Regions from separate parts of the Halobacillus sp. SY10 genome, predicted to be linked through region 4. Evidence: riboswitches for the same ligand, from Rfam matches in the RefSeq annotation. Region 4 holds a riboswitch; each other region holds the start of a gene.
The links. Region 4 has a riboswitch for S-adenosylmethionine ahead of ACJA3J_RS11885 (homocysteine S-methyltransferase family protein). Riboswitches for the same ligand answer to the same signal wherever they lie in the genome.
Positions count from the first base shown of each region.

Region 1: another riboswitch for S-adenosylmethionine. It lies ahead of ACJA3J_RS18350 (acetyl-CoA C-acyltransferase); the one in region 4 lies ahead of ACJA3J_RS11885 (homocysteine S-methyltransferase family protein).
Region 2: another riboswitch for S-adenosylmethionine. It lies ahead of ACJA3J_RS09915 (phosphoadenylyl-sulfate reductase); the one in region 4 lies ahead of ACJA3J_RS11885 (homocysteine S-methyltransferase family protein).
Region 3: another riboswitch for S-adenosylmethionine. It lies ahead of ACJA3J_RS16555 (methionine ABC transporter ATP-binding protein); the one in region 4 lies ahead of ACJA3J_RS11885 (homocysteine S-methyltransferase family protein).

Region 1 covers NZ_CP174345.1:3,598,191-3,603,099, reverse strand. Annotated here, with positions in the region: gene ACJA3J_RS18355 (acetoacetate--CoA ligase) at 1-1,676, opposite strand, end outside; gene ACJA3J_RS18350 (acetyl-CoA C-acyltransferase) at 1,697-2,851, opposite strand; SAM riboswitch class I at 2,923-3,030, opposite strand; SAM riboswitch class I at 3,098-3,202, opposite strand; gene ACJA3J_RS18345 (hypothetical protein) at 3,604-3,819, shown strand; gene ACJA3J_RS18340 (Lrp/AsnC family transcriptional regulator) at 4,174-4,623, opposite strand.
Region 2 covers NZ_CP174345.1:1,934,920-1,939,828, reverse strand. Annotated here, with positions in the region: gene cysC (adenylyl-sulfate kinase) at 1-79, opposite strand, end outside; gene sat (sulfate adenylyltransferase) at 85-1,233, opposite strand; gene ACJA3J_RS09915 (phosphoadenylyl-sulfate reductase) at 1,247-1,981, opposite strand; SAM riboswitch class I at 2,064-2,178, opposite strand; SAM riboswitch class I at 2,348-2,445, shown strand; gene ACJA3J_RS09910 (sulfite exporter TauE/SafE family protein) at 2,568-3,449, shown strand; gene ACJA3J_RS09905 (DAK2 domain-containing protein) at 3,487-4,909, opposite strand, start outside.
Region 3 covers NZ_CP174345.1:3,225,159-3,230,067, forward strand. Annotated here, with positions in the region: gene ACJA3J_RS16540 (carboxymuconolactone decarboxylase family protein) at 1-126, opposite strand, end outside; gene ACJA3J_RS16545 (MetQ/NlpA family ABC transporter substrate-binding protein) at 193-1,050, opposite strand; gene ACJA3J_RS16550 (methionine ABC transporter permease) at 1,077-1,745, opposite strand; gene ACJA3J_RS16555 (methionine ABC transporter ATP-binding protein) at 1,738-2,763, opposite strand; SAM riboswitch class I at 2,844-2,952, opposite strand; SAM riboswitch class I at 3,181-3,286, opposite strand; gene ACJA3J_RS16560 (TlpA family protein disulfide reductase) at 3,378-3,800, shown strand; gene ACJA3J_RS16565 (thioredoxin family protein) at 3,941-4,258, opposite strand; gene ACJA3J_RS16570 (toprim domain-containing protein) at 4,263-4,610, opposite strand; gene gcvH (glycine cleavage system protein GcvH) at 4,733-4,909, opposite strand, start outside.
Region 4 covers NZ_CP174345.1:2,328,554-2,333,462, reverse strand. Annotated here, with positions in the region: gene ACJA3J_RS11895 (hypothetical protein) at 406-684, shown strand; gene ACJA3J_RS11890 (DUF4257 domain-containing protein) at 908-1,237, shown strand; gene ACJA3J_RS11885 (homocysteine S-methyltransferase family protein) at 1,722-2,771, opposite strand; SAM riboswitch class I at 2,966-3,070, opposite strand; gene ACJA3J_RS11880 (SecDF P1 head subdomain-containing protein) at 3,421-3,792, shown strand; gene ACJA3J_RS11875 (GNAT family N-acetyltransferase) at 4,043-4,873, shown strand; gene ACJA3J_RS11870 (hypothetical protein) at 4,877-4,909, opposite strand, start outside.

The sequences.
Region 1 (4,909 bases), 1.3 Mb from region 4:
TCGTCGTTATCTTTCGGTAATCCGAATACAACGCTGTCTTTGATTTCTTTGATATGATCGACGACACCGTAAATTTCAGCCGTCCCGATGCGAACGCCTCCTGGATTTAATGTCGTATCGGCACGTCCATATATGATGAACGATTGGTCAATGGTTTGTTCGGCTAAGTCCCCATGTGTCCAAATCCCTGGTCGTTTGGAAAAATAGCTCTTGCGGTAGCGTTCTTCTCCACCTTCACCGAAAAAGGTGAGCGGCATGCTTGGGAATGGTTGCGTGCAGACAAGGTCGCCCTTTTCTTCGTAAACAGATGCTCCTCGGTCATCCAATACATCCACCGCCATTCCTAACGCTTTACACGCGATTTCGCCTTGCTTCAGAGGGTGAACCGGAGAGCCCATCACAAAGCAGCCGATGATTTCTGTTCCGCCGGAAATGGAAGCAAGGAACAGATCTTGTTTGATTGTTTGGTAGATCCAGTTGTATTGTTCAGGTGCTAAGGGAGCCCCGCAGGATAATAGACTTTTCAAAGAGTCGAGCGAATGACTGTTTTTCAAATCGACTCCTGCTTTCATCAATGTATCTAAATACTTAGGGCTTGTGCCGAAATGGGTGATGCCGACTTCATCGGCAATGTCCCACAAATGGGTGAGGGAATCCTGCCTTACGGGAGAACCGTCATACAATAGAATCGCCGCTTCACTGGCTAACCCTGAAACGAGCCATGGATACATCATCCAGGCGGTATTGGTGTACCAGAACAACACATCATCTTGCTGGACATCGCAATGCAGCTGGTGTTCTTTGACATGTTGCAGGAGCGTCCCGCCGACCGAATGGACGATCGCTTTCGGCAGCCCCGTCGTTCCTGATGTATATAAAATATATAAGGTGTGGTCAAAAGGCACGGGTTCGAACGACGGCTCTACTGCATCATTGTTGCAAAGCTCATCCCAGGAGAGAGACTGGAGTCCTTCTATAGAAGTTTCGCCTCCGAACGTGACGAGTGCAGATAGTCCATCCAAGTGCTCTGTCGTCTGTTTGATTTTGTCCACGATATCGAATGATTTCTGCTTATATTGATAAGAGGTTGCAGCAAATAATACCTTCGGCTTCACCTGACCAATGCGATCGACGATTCCTTTCGTGCCGAAGTCAGGGGAACAGGAGGTCCAGGTTGCCCCGAGTGAAGTGGTTGCAAGTAAAGCGACCAACCCTTGGATATCGTTCGTCGTGACTCCGGCGACACAATCGCCTTTTTGCACACCTAACTGTTTTAACCCTTCCTGGGCTTTAGCTACGGATTGCCTCAATTCTTCTAAAGTAATGCTTCGATGAACCCCTGTCTCATTCGCTTCATAGGCCACGGTCCGATCAAGAGAACCGCGCAGGAGGTTTTCGGAGAAATTCAACCGTGCTTCCGGAAACCATGTACTATCAGGCATCGAAGGTCCAGGGATAAACACACGGTCACCCTTCTCTCCGATAATTCCTGAATAATCCCAAACGGCTGACCAAAATTCAGAAAGGTGGGAAACGGACCAGCGATGGAACCGTTCATATGGAAAAAGCGGCTGACCGGTAGATTCAGCAAAAGCTTTGATATGTGATTGTTCTATTCTTTCGCTCGTTGGTTCCCAAAGATAAGGGGAACGCTGAGCTGTAATCGATGTAGTCATTGGATTTGTCTCCTTTCGAGTCATGAATGAGGAACGTCAATGAAGAGGGCCATGCCCTGTCCGCCACCGCCGCAAAGGGAAGCGATGCCTTTTCCTCCGCCACGTCGTTTGAGTTCATGGGCAAGAGTCAAAACAAGTCGGAATCCAGTGCCACCTAAAGGGTGACCAAGAGCGATCGCACCACCGTTAACATTGACGCGGTCATAATCGATATCAAGATCCCGGCAGCTGGCGATCACCACACTGGCAAACGCTTCATTGATTTCAAACAGATCGATATCGTCCGTCGTCAATTGATGTCTGTCTAATAATTCTTGGATGGCTTGCGATGGTTTCGTTTGTAAACTTGGATCTGGCCCGGCAATTTCGGACCAATCGATGATTTCCGCCAACGGATCCTGACCGAGTGATTCTGCTTTCTCTTTCGTGGTAACGATCCCAACGCTTGCCCCGTCTGTCATTTGAGAAGCATTGCCTGCCGTAATCGTGCCTTCGTTGGAAAAGGCGGGGGAGAGGTTGGATAACTTCTCTACTGTCGTTCCTTTGCGTACGCCTTCATCTTTTTCAAGCAAACATGAAAAAGGAGCGATTTCCGGCTGCAGCCATCCCTTTTCTTGAGCCTCTGTTGCTCGCTGCTGGGAAAGAGCGGCATATTCATCCTGTTCCTCTCGACTGATTTCATAGGAGCGGTTTTTCTCATCGGTAAGTGCACCCATCGATACATCCGTTAAGGCGCACCATAAACCGTCGTTTAGTAAGGTGTCTTTCAGCATGCTATGACCGAGTCCTGAAGAAGCCCGTACAGGAGCGGTGTGAGGTGCGTTCGTCATCGAGTCGAATCCGCCGACGACGTATAATTCTCCTTCATTCAATTGCAGTCTTCGGGAAGCATCTGCGATGGTAGCGATCCCGCCTAAGCAGACATTGTTCAATGTGATGGCAGGTGTATCGATCTCCACCCCTGCCTTATAAGCGACTTGCCTGGCAGGATTTTGGCCGCCCCCAGCCTGGATCACTTGGGCAAGCAGCACACCATCCGCCTGTTTGGCTATCGGATTTTTCTCAATTAACGCGTTTAACGCGTGCGATCCAAGTTCTGTTGCGGATTTCTTTTTCAAGGCCCCTTTCCATTTACCGAACGGGGTTCGAATGCCATCTAAAAGTACGATACTCATCTATGTAGCCACTCCTTTTTTAAAAATAGAAAGAGCCCTCTTCACAAAAATAAGAAGAGGGCTCTTGGCTCTTCTTATCTTCCAGGATCATCTCCTGCAGGAATTAGCACCTTTTCAAGCGGTTGCTTGATGGTTGCCGGGCGTCAACGGGCCAGTCCCTCTGCCTCTCTGGATAAGAAATAAGTATTCAATTGGAAAATATAAAGCCTCTCTATCAGTGATAGAGAGGCTAGAGATTATGTAAATCTCTTATCTTCCTGAGCGTTCACTCAGTAGGATTTGGCACCATGCTATGAATATAGCGGTTGCCGGGTTTCACAGGGCCAGTCCCTCCACCTCTCTGGATAAGATGTTCTTTCGTTATTTGGTTAAGTGCCATGTTAGCAAGGCAAAGCGCAGGTGTCAATAAATTTTGTAGAAAAGTGTGAAAATTTATTTTATTTAGCGTATGCTCTCAAACGTATGAGAAAACAAATAGATAGCTTAACAGCAGTGGTTTTCACTAGTATTTCGTATCTTTTTAGGTTATAAATGTGTTTATGTTTTTGAAGACTTATGTTTTGATTACCACCTAGGTTTACTCATAATTGCAAAGTCGTTTTTTCTAGGAGGAGCAGGAATTTGGATCAATAGTGTAGTAAATATTTAGTACAAGAATTTAACTCTTGTCATCCTCGCTATTACTAACAGTCAAAAGAACCTGACAAGAGAGTTTAGAAGTGAGGAAAGATATCAAATAAGGGGGCATACACATGGCAGAAGTATCTTCGATGAAGCAGGCCGTTGATGTTTTACTTAAAAAGGGATTATCCAAGCGGGACATCCTAACCAATGTAGATAACAGCCATTTCCCGTTTGAAGATGAAGAAGTTGTGATGACCTTTATTGATCTACAAATTGAGTGTTCCTCTGATGATGAATTTGGCAAGTTGGTGGAGTATTTATATGGATTTAATGATAAGCAATAATTGTTTTGTTCGTTCAACTCTTAAATTATATTAACTCTAGGCGGAAAAAAACTAGGAGGAAAGCGCAGCTCTTTTGTTTAGTAAAGAGCTGCGTTATTTTTAGTTAAGTAGTTCTAAGAGATTATTATATGAATAGGTAGATCATCACACTCTTATTAACAAATAATTAGTGATTGAAACGTTACAAGTTGATAACGCGCAAGCCTACGTTTTTATAGCACTTACCTTACGGATTTGATTTAAATTTTTCATACATAAATTGAGATGTTTTGTTATGCTTTTTGGAATTACCATCATATCATTAACTATTTCATAAAAAAGGCAGGTTATCCATTTGTGGATAACCTGCCTTTTTTATAGTTTCAAGCCGCTCCTGCTCTTAAACCGGCGTAATAACGTATGACTTTCTACACGGGTAATTCCTTCTAATGCGTATAATTCATTATTAATAAAAGATTCAAGCTCTTTGAAGTCTTTGACGAGCACATGCATATGTAAGGTGCTTGGTCCTGTCATTTGATAGCAACTGGCGACATAAGGATTGTTCGCGAGGTTTTCGGCTACCTCAACGAGGGATCGGGGCTCACAGTCGACTTCGAAAAAAGCAGAAACTTGTTTACCGACTTTTTCACTGTTGACCACAGCTGTAAACTTTTCAATTATGCCACAGTCAATCAGCTGGTTGACGCGTGAACGAACAGCAACACGGGATAAATCGAGAGTTTTCCCAATCTCCGTATAGGAAAGGCGTCCATCCTCAATCAATAATTCCAGTATTTTTTTATCTACTTCATCAATCTTCATCGAAGCGTCTTCCTGCATAACTTCCACCTCACTTCTCGACTAAAGCTCAGCCTTCAAAAATTTTACCACTAAAATAGTCCCCATTCAAACAAAGCAGGGAGAACCCGTAGAGAAAATAAAAAATTCCAATAATTTTGTCATTTGGGGTTTTAATTTTCTGAATATTGGATTATACTCAACTACAACGAAAAACCGTTTGTTAATTAAAAATCCGTTTTTGATTAACTTTCGAAATCTGTGAATGGTTATTCATTATTTTGCGGAGGGTTTTCGAAGTCGATCGCTT
Region 2 (4,909 bases), 390 kb from region 4:
CACCACTTTGGTGCCCATTTTTTCTACGATAATCTTCATTGCCAACGGATGTCTCATGCCAGGTAAGATTTTCACTCATTGTTTTCACCCCTTCTGTTCCACTGTTTCCTTCTGCATTCCTTCGATTAGTACGTCCACCACTTCAGGGCGACTGAACGTTTTGGGTGGCTTTTCTCCTTTTCGCAAAAGCTCTCTCACTTTCGTCCCTGACAAGATCATGTGATGTTCTTTGTCGTGGGGGCAGGTTTTATGGGAAGCCATCGATTCGCAAGCGTTGCAATAAAAACTATGTTCAAAGAAAAGTGGCGTGATCCCAAGCTCCCCATCTTCATAATGGCTGAAAATTTTCTGCGCATCGTACGTACCATAATAATCCCCTACACCTGCATGATCGCGGCCGACTATGAAGTGAGAGCAACCGAAATTCTTTCTGACGATTGCATGAAAGATCGCCTCCCTTGGCCCTGCATACCGCATCGCTGCATTGAAAACGGCCAATGTGACTCTTTCTTTTGGATAGTACTGATCAAGAAGGACTTGATAGCTCTTCATTCGGACTTCACTGGGAATATCATCACTTTTTGTTTCACCCACAAGAGGATTTAAAAACAATCCATCCACCGTTTCCAGTGCAGCTTTCTGGATATATTCGTGAGCTCTATGGACAGGATTTCTTGTTTGGAAACCGACGACCTTTTTCCACCCGAGTTCTTGAAAGTGCTCCCTCGATTGTTCTGGATCCAAATAAAAAGCTTTTCCATGTTCGTAAGGAGGTTTTTGAAAGACCTCAATTTCGCCTGCTACGTACCAATCTGGTCGGTTGTATAATTTGTTCACCCCAGGATGCTCAGGCTCTGTCGTTAAGTATACGTTTTGAGATTCCTTTTCCTTATCCGGTTTAAATCGATCAGTTATCGTAATCGTTCCATATACAACCCCGTCTTTGACCAACTGCGCTTTCCTTCCAAGCGTCCGGGACTGTGACTCTGTGATTGGGAGCGTTATAGGAATACTCCATGGAGTGCCATCTTTCAACCTCATCGTATCGATAACAGATTCATAGTCGTCCTTGTTCATAAATCCTTTTAATGGACTATAAGCACCATTCGCAATCAAACCGACATCACTTAAGGCCATTGAATCAAGCTCGATGATATCTTCCGGCAGCTCCTCCGGTCTTTTTTCCTTCCATCTGTTTATAAGTTCTCCACCGTGCGGGGTTATGATTGACATGCAAATTCCTCCTTCATGAATTTTCCTCTTCCAAAGGCTCCGCTGTGTGTAAACCACATTCGGATTTATTGAACCCTTTCCATCTTCCTGATCTCCCATCATCGGCTGCCTGAGCCGTACATGGAATGCATCCGACACTGGGATAATTCTGATCGTGTAATTCATTGTAATCCAACCCATTTAGTCGGATATATTGCCATACGTCTTCCCATGTCCAGTGAATCAACGGACATATTTTTATGGATTTGAATCTTTCATCCTTATTGACGAAGTTTGTTTTTTGTCGGCTAGGGGATTGTTCACGCCTCAGCCCCGACAACCACGCTGTTTTCCCGCTGAGGGCATCTTCGAGCGGTTTTATTTTACGGATGTAACAACAATGATCCGGCTTCCGTTTCCATAAGGCGGATCCGAATTGTTCTGCCTGTTCTTCCAGATTGATGTCAGGCTTCTTTATCGTTATGTTTAGTGCCGGATATCTCTTTCTTACTTTTTCAATAAGCTCATAAGTTTCTTGAAAATGAAGGTCTGTATCAAGAAAAACGACTTCGGCATCCGGCTGAGCCTTCGAAATCAAATCTATGAGAACGATACCTTCGGCTCCGAAACTACAGGCATACGCAATGTCCTTATACTGAGAATATGCCCAGCGAATGACTTCCGCTGCTCCTTTTGTATCGTCGCCCTTCGGTGGATCACCCTCAAATGGGTTTTCAAATGATTGATATGTGATGAGTGATGGTTTCATTTCCTCCTCCTTTCTTAAAAGCAAAAAAGCCTATCTTCACGATAAGAAGAAAGGCTTTTACAAATACATGTAAACTACATTCTCCCTATCTTCTCAAGCGTTCACCACTTGCTGGAATTGGCACAGTATCTGTATACATCATCAGACCCGTTGCCGAGGTTTCAAAGGGCCAGTCCCTCCACCTCTCTAGATAAGAAAAGGTATGAAATTTTTTGAAAAACAAGTTGATACAAATCTTATGCTCCTTTTCAACAGATGTCAATGTTTTTTTGAAAAATTATAATTTTTCTGCTTTTTTAATAAATATGTTTGACAAACAAATCCATGTCCGTTAGTTTTAGAATTATTCTAAAAATATTCATACGATCCTTATGAAGAGTCGGGGGAGGAAACTGGTCTGACGATCCCGCAGCAACCTTTAAGAAGGTGCTCATTCCAGCAGCCAGAAGGCTGAAAGATAAGGTGCGGATCACTCCCCCTTCTTTCAGACGGGGGAGTTTTTTTTGATTATAAAACCAAGTAAATGCATAGGAATAATGAAAAATACTTTACTATACATTGGACTTTTTAAAAGGAGTGGTACACTTTGCAAAAACTAACGATTTTCGCACTCATTGGGTTTGTTGCTCAACTGATGGACGGTGCACTCGGCATGGGGTTTGGGCTTAGCTCATCAACCATTCTCTTATCCTATGGACTTGCTCCTGCTGTAGCATCCGCTTCCATCCATATGTCTCAGATCGCCACCACGGCTGTTTCAGGCTTTTCCCACTATAAATTTGGCAATGTAGATAAACGCCTTGTCATGATTATCGCAGTTCCTGGAGCCATCAGTGCCTTTTTAGGTGCGGCATTTTTAAGCTATATATCAGGGGAATTCATTAGACCTTACATATCCATATTCCTACTCACACTAGGGATTTATATCATTTTTCGTTTCCTATACCTTTCGAAAAAAACACATACCAAAGAAAAGAAGTCTGTAAACAAACGTTTCCTCTTGCCACTTGGAATTGCCGGGGGTTTTTTGGATAGTGTCGGAGGGGGTGGATGGGGACCTGTGAATACACCTGCGCTTCTTTCTCAATCAGGGATTGCTCCAAGAAAAGTCATTGGAACAGTGGATACGAGCGAATTTCTGGTAACGATTTCAGCAACGGCTGGGTTTTTGATTTTTTTAGGGCATGACCAGTTCAGCTGGCTGCTCATTTCATCTTTCGTTATCGGTGGTGTCATAGCAGCACCCATTGCCGCTTGGCTTGTCAAAACCCTCCCCTCTTCTGTTCTTGGAGTATTAGCCGGAGGTTTTATCATACTTACAAATACGAGGACTTTACTTTCTTCGATCCAAGTCAGTGATTCGATCTTAACGTTTGTGTACACTTGTCTGCTATCCGGCTATCTCTTGATTGTTGTTTTTTCTATTCGAAACCATCTTCGAGTCAAGGTGGTTCGAAAACAAGCATAAAAGAAACGCAGCCCCAAGAGCTGCGTTCCTGCACGTTTTATTCGATTGAAAAGATATAGGAGTAAATCGGCTGTCCACCATTGTGGATTTCCACTTCTAGATCTTCATACGTTTCTTCTATGAATGATTCAAGTTCTGCTACATCTTTTTCGTCGACTTCTTCACCTGTCAAGATGGTCAGAATTTCATCTTCATCTTCGTCAATCATTTGGTTCAACAACGTTTTAGCAGTCGTCAATGCATCTTGATCTGTGGCGGAAATTTTGCCATCGGCGATTCCCATGAAATGGCCTTTGGAAATGTCCAACCCATCAATTTGTGTATCTCTGACGGCGTACGTAATTTGCCCTGTCTTCACTTCAGCCATGAGGCTCTGCATTTCCTCTTTATTCGCATCAAGATCCGCTTCTGGGTTGAACCCTAGAAGGGCGCTCATCCCTTGAGGAATCGTTTTCGATGGAATGACAGCCACCTCTACATCCGCTAATTCTGCCGCTTGTTCAGCAGCCATGACGATATTCTTGTTATTCGGCAAGACAAGCACTCGTTTTGCATGTGCTTCTTTAATCGCTTCCGAAAGATCTTGAGTACTCGGGTTCATGGTTTGTCCACCTTGGATAACAACAGTAGCTCCAAGACTTTCAAACAACTTCTTGATTCCGTCTCCCATGCTTACTGTCACGATTCCGTACTCTGCTTTTTCCTCTGACTTGGGCTTGGCTTTCTTTTTGTCACCAACGATCGACGTATGCTGCTCACGCATATTCTCAATCTTCATGTTGACAAGACTGCCGTATCTTTGCCCCAAGGTCATCGCTTCACCTGGATATTCCACGTGGACATGGACTTTGATCAAGTCTTCATCAGAAACGACAAGCAGAGAATCTCCCATTTCACTGAGCTCATTACGGAAGGCTTCTTCATCATATGGATGTTCAGCAAGTTTATCTTCTTCAAATTTGACCATGAATTCTGTGCAATAGCCAAATTCAATATCCTCTGTATTCATGAAATCCTGATTTAACTTGTGGTGTTCAGCGTTGACCATGTCATCCATCGATACTGTATCATCAAGATCAGGAACCTCTTCCCCTTTTAAGTTGGCTAGGAAACCTTCATAAATCGTGACAAGGCCCTGACCGCCACTATCCACGACCCCCACTTCCTTCAATACTGGAAGCAGTTCAGGCGTATGCTTCAATGATTTTTTCGCTGCTTGAACGACTCCTTCGATGAATGGAATGAAGTCATCTTCTTTTTCAGCAATCTCGGCAGATGCTTCGGCAGTCTCTCTTGCTACAGTAAGAATGGTTCCTTCCACAGGTTTCATGACGGCTTTATATGCTGTGGTGGCCCCGCCTTGAAGAGCGTCCGAAAAGTCTTTGGTTGTAATGACTTCTTTACCTTCAATCGCCTTTGAAAAACCACGGAAAATTTGGGAGAGAATAACACCTGAGTTA
Region 3 (4,909 bases), 900 kb from region 4:
AAAACATTCTTGTGTAAATTCATCAAACTTATGAGAAACTTCCGGCATGTGCTCTCTGAAGGCTCCCATTCCTTCTTTATAATCATGTAAGTACGTTTGCGTCCACGTCATATTTTGCTCCTGCATAAGAAAACCTCCCAATAAAAATAAGTGACTGCGGTTAGTATAAACCGCAGTCACTTATTTTATCCGTCATTCAGCATCGCTTGAGACCGGTACAACAGCACCGTCATATTCTTCTTTGATGAAGTTTACGATCTCTTCAGAACGAAGAACTTCTACAAGCGTATTTAACGCTTCATTGTCTTTATCTTCACTATTAGCAGCAACGACGTTCACATAAGGAGAGTCAGACTCCTCGAGAATAATTGAATCTTCGCTGGGAGACAGGCCAGCCTCAATAGCATAGTTTGTATTAATCGCTACAAGCACGTTTTCTTCACGTTGGTAAACTTGTGGAAGGTTAGCTGCATCTACTCCCGTATCAAATTCGATGTTTTTAGGATTTTCTACAATATCCTGTACAGTAGCATCCACTTTATCCACACTTTCATCCAATTTGATTAGTCCCTCTTTCTCTAAGAGCGAAAGGACTCGACCATGAGTGGATACAGAACGACTCATGACTAGCTGCGTACCTTCTTCAACTTCTTCCAGGTTTTCATATTTTTGAGAATAAACTCCGATAGGCTCAATATGGATCCCACCAAGATTTGCAAAGTCATACCCTTTCTCTTCCTCTTGGGTCTCCATATAAGGGATCGTTTGGAAGTAGTTAGCGTCAATACGACCTTCATCTAAATCTTGGTTCGGTAAAATGTAATCCTGATATTCTTCAATCTTTAATGTGATTCCTTCTTCTTCAAGCATAGGTTTTGCTTTCTCGAGAACTTCAGCATGTGGAACACTGGTAGCTCCTACCTTAATCTCCTTTGTTCCACCTTCTTCACCTTCAGATCCTGATGCATTTTCTTCCTCATTCGATGACCCGCAAGCTGCGAGAACAAGGATAAGCAATACAGCGATTAAACTCGTCCATAGTTTTTTCATTATTCATTCTCTCCCTTTTATTTATTTTATCTTTTATCCAATTTTCGTGAGATGGCATCTCCGATGAATTGGAAAATAAACACAATTAAAATGATTAAAATAGTACAAATGAATACAACATCAAAGTTACTTCTTTGGAACCCATAAAAATAAGCGAAATCGCCAAGACCGCCAGATCCGATTGCACCGGCTACGGCGGTGTATCCAATCAATGCGATAGCTGTTACGGTTATCCCAGATATGAGAGCTGGCATCGATTCCGGAAGCAATACTTTAAAAATGATGGTCGAGTATTTAGCTCCCATAGATTTTGCTGCTTCCACGACACCTTTATCGACTTCTTTCAATGCAATTTCCACCAACCGGGCATAGAATGGCGCTCCACCAATAATCAGGGCAGGCAATGCTGCTTGTGGCCCTCGAATGGTGCCCAGCAGAAAATCAGTAAACGGGAACAATAATAAAATGAGAATAATAAACGGAATTGCTCTGAATATGTTAACAATGGAAGCAGTAATCCAATTCAACGTTTTGTTCTCCCAAAGACCCCCAGGTCCGGTCAAATAAAGGAGAAGACCCAAAAGCAAACCTAAAACGAATGTCCCAGCGACAGAAACCAGCGTCATATACAAGGTTTCATTTGTAGCTGTAATCATGTCTTCCATTCTTACGTTCGGGAACCATTCATTAAACATGTGGATTCACCTCCACTTCAACAGATGTTGATTCAATATATTCAATGGCACGCTCGACTTCTTTTTCGTCTCCATCAAATTGAACAAACATTGTTCCATATGCACCCTTTTGTGTTTGGGTAATCTTTCCATGTAGAATGTTGACGTCTAATTCAAACTTCCTTGATAAATCACTGATCAGTGCCTGATTTGTACTTTCTCCGACAAAGTGAAGGCGTATAATTTCTCCAGACCGGTAATTATCTTTGATCAATTGCAAGGAGGTTTCTTTTTCTGGATCTCCCATCACTTGATCCACAAACTTCTTCGTGACTGGTTTTTGAGGATGAAGAAAAACGTCCAACACTTCCCCTTGTTCAACAATTTTACCTTCTTCCATAACCGCCACCTGATGACAGATTTTGCGAATGACGTGCATTTCATGTGTGATCAGAACGATTGTAAGGCCAAGCTTTTCGTTAATATCCACAAGAAGATCAAGAATCGAATCCGTGGTCTCAGGGTCCAACGCGGATGTGGCCTCATCACATAAAAGAACTTTCGGATTGTTTGCAAGCGCTCTGGCTATTCCCACTCTTTGCTTTTGTCCACCGCTCAATTGGGATGGATAAGAACCTCCCCGGCCTTTCAACCCGACCAATTCAATTAATTCATCGACACGTTTTTGCCTTTCTGCTTTAGGGATCCCGGCAATTTCCAGTGGAAAAGCGATATTATCATGAACGGTACGTGACCAAAGTAAATTGAAATGCTGGAAAATCATTCCTATTTCTTGTCTGGCCAACCTTAATTTTCCTTTGCTTAATGAAGTAAGTTCCTGCTCATCGACAAGAATGCTTCCTTCTGTGGGATCTTCCAAACGGTTCAGTAAGCGAATAAATGTACTTTTACCGGCCCCACTATATCCGATCACTCCATAAATTTCCCCTTTGTTAATATTAAGACTTAAATCATCCACTGCTCGTACATCCTGATCTTTCGTGTGGAATATCTTTGATAGTCCTTTAATTGTAATCATGCTGCTTTCCCTCCACTTCAAAAAAAGCCACTCTGTAATGAGAACAGAGTGGCTTTTTTAATCATACCTAAAAATCTGTTCTCTCATCTGTCAAAGCTTAATACTTTGCAGGAATTGGCACCTGAGCAAAACAGTGTTGCCGGTTGCCGGGCATCATCGGGCCAGTCCCTCCGCCACTCTGGATAAGAGATTTTAATTTATTAAATTACTATCGCTTTAATTCGTTTAAGTAGTACAATAATGGATTGTAGCACCGTAAGAATTTTGTGTCAACTCATAAACAGATTGTTCAGAAAAATAAAGTCGATCAAAACTAAAGAAATGATTACATCTTCCATACAAAAACATCGAATATTCACTCGATTGACACAATAAAAAAATCCCTTCTTTAATAGAAGAGATTCATCGCTTTTACATTTCTCATCTATCAAAGTCAAAGACTTCGCAGGATTTAGCACCGTGCAGTTTACCTGCCGGTTGCCGGGCATCGTCGGGCCAGTCCCTCCGCCACTCTGGATAAGTGAAGATGTCGATATGAAATTAATAATTATGTTAGCATGGGAAATATATAAGCGTCAATCCATAACCTTCGCCTGATAAAAAGGAGAATGACATTGAGTAAACAAGCCCCTTTATTTGAACTACCTTACATCCACAACCACTCTTCCATTTATAAACTTGAAGAGGACTTAGGGAAAGTTATTGTCTTGACCTTCTGGGCTTCCTGGTGTCCAGATTGTGGGAAAGACTTACCTATGAAAGAACAACTTTTCAAAACGATGGACCATGACAAAGTAAAAATGATGACGATCAATGTAACTGGAAGGGAACGGAAAATTGAGGAAGGCATCGAATTCAAGGAAAAGTTTTTAACACAACCAACTCTTTCTGACGAAGGACGATACGTCTATGACTTGTACAATTGTGATGGCGTTCCTTCCACCATCATCATTAATCAACAAGGAGAGATCCATGCGAATTTTGGCGATCAGTCCTCCTTTTTAGATATTGTAAGCAAATTAGGAGAAATCGTATGATATTCATAACAAAAAGACAGCAAAGACTCCGGAAAGTCTTTGCTGTCTTTTTCATTATCGAACTCTTCCACATTACATATAAGTTTTTTAGAGAATTTTTAAATTCTACAGTAGTGGTCATTTCCTGGGAAATACATACACTATTCAACAAAACCCACCACTTTCTCATACATATAGGAGACAGAATGAAAAGCATAAATCTTTTCCTCTACCTCCCCGCCCCTCGTAACCAGCAGACATGGAACACTTTTAATCTTAAAATGCTGCATCCATTTAGGGTGCAGAGAAGCATTCATTTCCTTAAAAACTTCTCGATCAAATACAGACTCCAGTGTTGTGAGCATTTGACGCGCTAGGTGACAAGTTGCACAAAAAGGGCTATGAACGAAGGTGAGGGTCGTTTGTGGAGATTCGAAGAACTTCTTTACTTCTGTTGTTTTTATTTCCTCCACAGCCATCCTCCTATATTAAATAGATCGACTTTACATTGAAATGTCTACTGAGTAAGGCTCTTGCCAATTCAGGTTCCGGCGTAGCTGCTACTTCCCTGAAAGCCTTATCTATGTAGATATGCTCAGCGTGAGGAAGCTCTTCCATCAATTGTTTTCTTAATTTGTAGCCAGAGTCATCTTCATCCACTAGAATATACACGGTCCGATCATCTAAGTTATGATCAAAAATCATTTCTTCCATCCGCTCGATTCCTAAAGTACCATGGGTGCAGATGATTTCAATCTCTTCATCAAGAACTTTATTCAACTTCTTCTTATCTGTAATTCCTTCAACAATGACGATTCGTTCTCCATCCATCTTCATCACCTACTATATAGAAACAGACCATGCCAATCAGGCATGGTCTGAACATGATTAAGATCAAACGTGATCATGTCAGACAAGGTTTCTTAAAGCCCTGCCTGTCCAATGCACTATCCTTAGTCTTCATCGATCATTGCTTCATATTCTTCCGGGGTCATCAAGTCGTTGATTTGAGAGTTGTTACTTGGCTCAACAACAACCATCCAAGCTTTATCGTAAGGAGATTCATTGACAAACTCTGGACTGTCTTCCAGGTCTTCGTTTACTTCCACAACTTTACCACTAAGAGGGGC
Region 4 (4,909 bases):
GACGTTAGATTAAAGCTAAACAGAAAAAAGTTCGTAACGCATGGATGTCCAAAGAAATATGGACACTGAATTGCCTGTCATTTATATGGTGAATCTCTATTACATACAAAATACGGGTAAGGGTGGGGACACATTTAAAAGTAACATTCTATATATGGTTCATTTTCCTTATTAGGGAAGTCTTATTTTTTATTCATTTGAATTCACAGCTTGTTATTTAAAAGGTGAGAAAATTTGTAAGGGACTAACAATATCCGTTAGAAAATCTTGTATAATGGGTATGAAGTATAAATCGGTGTTCATGACAAAATACATTTAGTTTTAGAAGGTAATCTTGCTTTTTCGTAGTATTTTCTTTTCAGTGTTATGCGCCCGTGCAGTAAAATCCAGAGGAGGTGCCGACGATTGATTATGATGAACGAAAAAGAAAAAGAAACCTATGACGATCTTATGAAATCCTTAAAAAATGCTGTATCGATAGAGGAAAGCCGCTATTATTTTGGAGAAATCCAAATGTACTTAGACAATCTTCAATCAACCGATGAGCTACCCATAACGAAGCCCCAATTGGAAGAATATCAACAATTAAGAAAGGATTTAGTTGATTCTACATCGAAAAAGGAAGTCAAGTATTATGAAGATCAGATCCATGAATGGTTAAATAAAATCCATCGTCTAAGCTGACATAAGTTGTTATTGCAGACATTTTTTTGAAAAATAGTATTTATTTTCTGATAATAATAGTGTAAACTGTAGCTAAGGTGTTCATTATAGTAGCACATTTGTTTTTAAAAAAATAACAGACTTAAACGGAGCGGCGAGCTTGGTTGAGGATTTAGTGCATAGTAGCGTATGTTTCTAAGTTTCTACCAACAGCCGCTTTTTTAGTCTAGGGGGAAAATTTCTTATGAATACGCTAATTCTTGCTGGGTGTATTGGAGGGATGACAGGCATTGTCTCTCATTTAATGAGAAATGGAAAAGTGTTGATCTTCCCTAAAAAAAGAGCCCGTCCCAAGGGGATTTATTTAGGATTCCTGGCTGACTTCCTTATTGGGGCGGCAGCTTCAGTTTTCGCCGTTACCTATATAATCTCTGAGCCAGACGCATTAAGAACGCTTATTGGAGTTTCTATATTAGCAGGGATGACAGCAGAAAATGTTTTATTAAAAAGGGAATTGAATGTAGAAAAAGCGAAAGTAGAAGGATTGGATCGTATCAATCAGCGAATTAAATAGATTTTTACTATTCCAATCCTTACTTTTTTCTTTAAAATTGCTTTCCTCTCGAATCCTTTTCTTTATCTACTCATACTCCAAAACCCTCTCCTTTTCCTCTTCAAGTGGTATTTTGAACCAATTTGTATAAACTGCCTTAATTCCTCGTATCATTATTTTTGTTGAATCGTATGTGAATATTCCCCAAAGAACAGAGCTTAGATTAGTTTAGGTTCGTAGTGTAGGAGTAATAAGAGGTTTTCCCTTGGCTGCAGCAGGCGAAAAGTCCGGCGGTAACTTCAAGCACTTACCTATTGCATAAAAGAGCAATCATCCTTATTACATAAGTATAGTGACTACCCTGAATATGACTCTAAATCCAGAGTATAGGAGGGATCACTGGTCTATCTTGATTTCGATTATTTCAATAAAAGATCCCGATACCTGCCACGTTCGAAAAAATCTATGAATAACGCCTGTCCTTATTTTGGGACAGGCGTTTGAGTTATGCTTTCGTCTTATAATTTGTAATGTGATCCTGCAGCGTGTCGTCACTGCCGAACAGGAAGTGTTTTTTCATATCCGGAGAATACGTGGAGTTAACGGCTGTACGGCCGACGGTTTCTGCTACTTCACGAAGCATAGCCGGAGAAGCTCCACAGCAGAGTCCGAGGTAGTTTACACCAATGCTGTGCGCTTCTTTAGCCCACTCAGCAAGCTCATACCGGTTCGTGTAGAGCGGATCCAGGGACGTTGGGAACGTTGTTTCCGTTGGAAGTGTACAAGCACAGCCTCCGTCCGGAAGGTTGAAGAAGGTAGGGTGTTCTTCCGTCGTGCGGTAAGGAATGGGAAGAGCACCTACATAGCCGTCCACCGTATTACGGATTTTCTCTACATACGGCTGCATTGTCGCTGGTCCGCGGAAGCAATTCATCCCTACTACAAGAGCGCCTTTTTCTTCTAATAAGCGGCAGGCTTCTTCTACTTCGTAGCCATCTCGCAGAATGTTTTCGCCCATCAGACCGAATGTGATTACAGCAGGGAGATCTTGTTTTTGGATTTCTTCGAGAGCAATCAGTGCTTCTTCATAGTAATAGAAGGTTTCGCCGTTCACAAAGTCTACGCCTTCTTCCTTACACCAGCCGATCATCTCCGCAAACATGCTTCTCGTTTTTTCAACTGCTTCCGGATCATCCGGGTTGAACAGGTTCGTGTTGGAAACGTTCCCAGCTACGAGTGCTTCCTCCTCAGGGTGTTCCTCGGCAACCTCTTTGGCTAGACGGATGGCCTGACGGTTAAGCGGCTCTAACAAATCCTCTTTGCCAATGATTCTCATTTTTTCGCGGTGGCCGTTATAGGTAAAGGCTAAGACGACGTCGGAGCCTGCAAGCATATAGTCACGATACGTCTGTTTTAGTGCCTGGGGGTTATCCAGGGCTACTTCAGGTACAAAGGATCCGGCCTGTAAATAGCCGCGGCGCTCCAATTCAAATAAGTAGCCTTCTCCACAAATAACGGGTCCATCCTGTAATCTTTGTTCTAATGATCGTTTCATTTCATTCCACAACCTTTCCTTTTATTAAGAGTCATTCATTTATAAGAAAGCTAATGCCCTTTTTACAGAGACACGCTGACTTTCAATCTGGTATGGGCTGGAATTGTTTGAATCCTATTGCGCCCCACGGTCATTCTTCTTCAAAAAAATAAAGGACCTCCTTGGATAAGGGGGTCCTTTATGTATAAAGAGTCTCCTTATCTTCAAGGTATCACTACTACCTTCTGGAGTTAGCACCGTGCCAATGGCTGGTTGCTGAGGTATCAAAGGGCCAGTCCCTACACCTCTCTGGATAAGTTTTATTCTTATGTAGTTTTTAGAAAAACAGTTGCGCCCTTTACGAAAGACGTATGCCTCGATCAGGGACCCAATTGAACATTCATGTTGAAAATTAGATTTTAATATTTCGCTTGCGATTTACAATACAGGAAAATGAAGTAAGAATCAATGGAATTTTCAGAAAAAGTTTGGTTGAATTTTTCTGAAATTGCCTGCAAGACAAAAACGAAATTTCCATTTAGAATCGTCGGATAGAGCAAGAGGAGCAGAAATGTCTGTAATTTTTATACTTTGTTTGAAACTTTACCCAGAACCATCCGTATAGATAACTAGAATTCCGGAACGATCCTATTATGAAGGGAGGGATAGAATGAAGCTGATTGTGTCAGCATTGGCAGCGCTTTTTCTGCTCATTGGTTGTCAGCAAAATGTCAATCTCGAGTTCAACGATGTATCCATTCAAGATCAGGAAGGAAATGTTCTGGTGTCTTCCTCGGATTTTGAAGAAGCAAGTATTCAAGAGGGTCAAAACCGTGTACTTGTGAATGTAAACTTTAAGAATAGTGATACACCTAAAGAGATGACAGAGAATCACCTCCATGAGAAGGTGTATATTTATTTAGGAGATGAGAAAATAGCCTCTCCAACTATTCGAAAAGTCATCGATCGTGATTCCATGCAAATTGCTGGTGATTATACGAGAGAAGAAGCAGAGCAATTTGTAGATTTTATCAACCAATAGTCTCTAACTAGAATTGAATGGAAGGTCATAGGTATGGCCTTCCATTTTTAAAGCTTTTATGAATTCCGTATAGAGGTTGACCCAATGATGAGTCGCAGTCAAAGTGATGTTCAATGGCAACGGTTATGTTTTCATGCTGACCTAGTAAATTTGGGGTTACTACAACTACATATTTTGATATTTAACAAGAAATGTTGTGAGAGGCTGGGATCATTGAATGAATCATGTCATTCCGATGGGAGAGTCAAAAATGATTGGTGAACTTGATAAAACCGAATTCTTTAAATGCACAAAGTTAATAAATGAAGAGGGACATGTAGAAGTTAAAGCGGTAATTGAAGGGAATAACCCAGGTCGGATTTTTGTAGATGATACCACTTCTCCTAACACAGGACTGATCTGGTTGGGGAATCATGATGGTTTTTTCTTTATAGGAGATGAAGAAAATGAGAGGTTTAATAACCATATCAATGATTTTATCGATCAGGTGATTTTTCCAGAAGCGAGGAAGCTGAAGATAAACAATTTTATTGCTATTGGCCATCATCCCAGATGGGAGAAGACGATAGAGAGAGTATTTGAACATCGCAGCATGCAGAAATCAAATCAGAACATTTATAAGTTGGAGAGAAGTCATAGGAAAGACCACAATGTCCCTTCAATTAGCGGGCATTATCAAGCATTTCAAATGAATAAAGAACTTTATGACAATACGGACAATTATCTGGAAAACATAGAATTTTTACGATCCAAAATATTAGAATTCTGGACTTCTCCTCAGGAGTTTTTTCAAAAGGGGCTGGGTTACGGGATCGTTTATCAAAACAAAATTGTGAGCTTATGTTTTTCAGGATTTGTAGCTGAAAATGTTCACGGTATAGATATAGAAACGCTGGAGGATCATCAGGGGAAGAAAGTGGGGCAGAAGGCAGCCCGTTGTTTTGTGGAAGACTGTATAAATAAAGGGATGATTCCATACTGGGATTGTGAGGAGACAAATAAACCTTCGAATGCCATTGCTGGAAATATAGGATTAGAGCACTTTTTAAATTATTTTGTTTACATTTTTCCGATGGATTAACACTCATGTGTTATGCAATACATGGTTAAGGTGTAA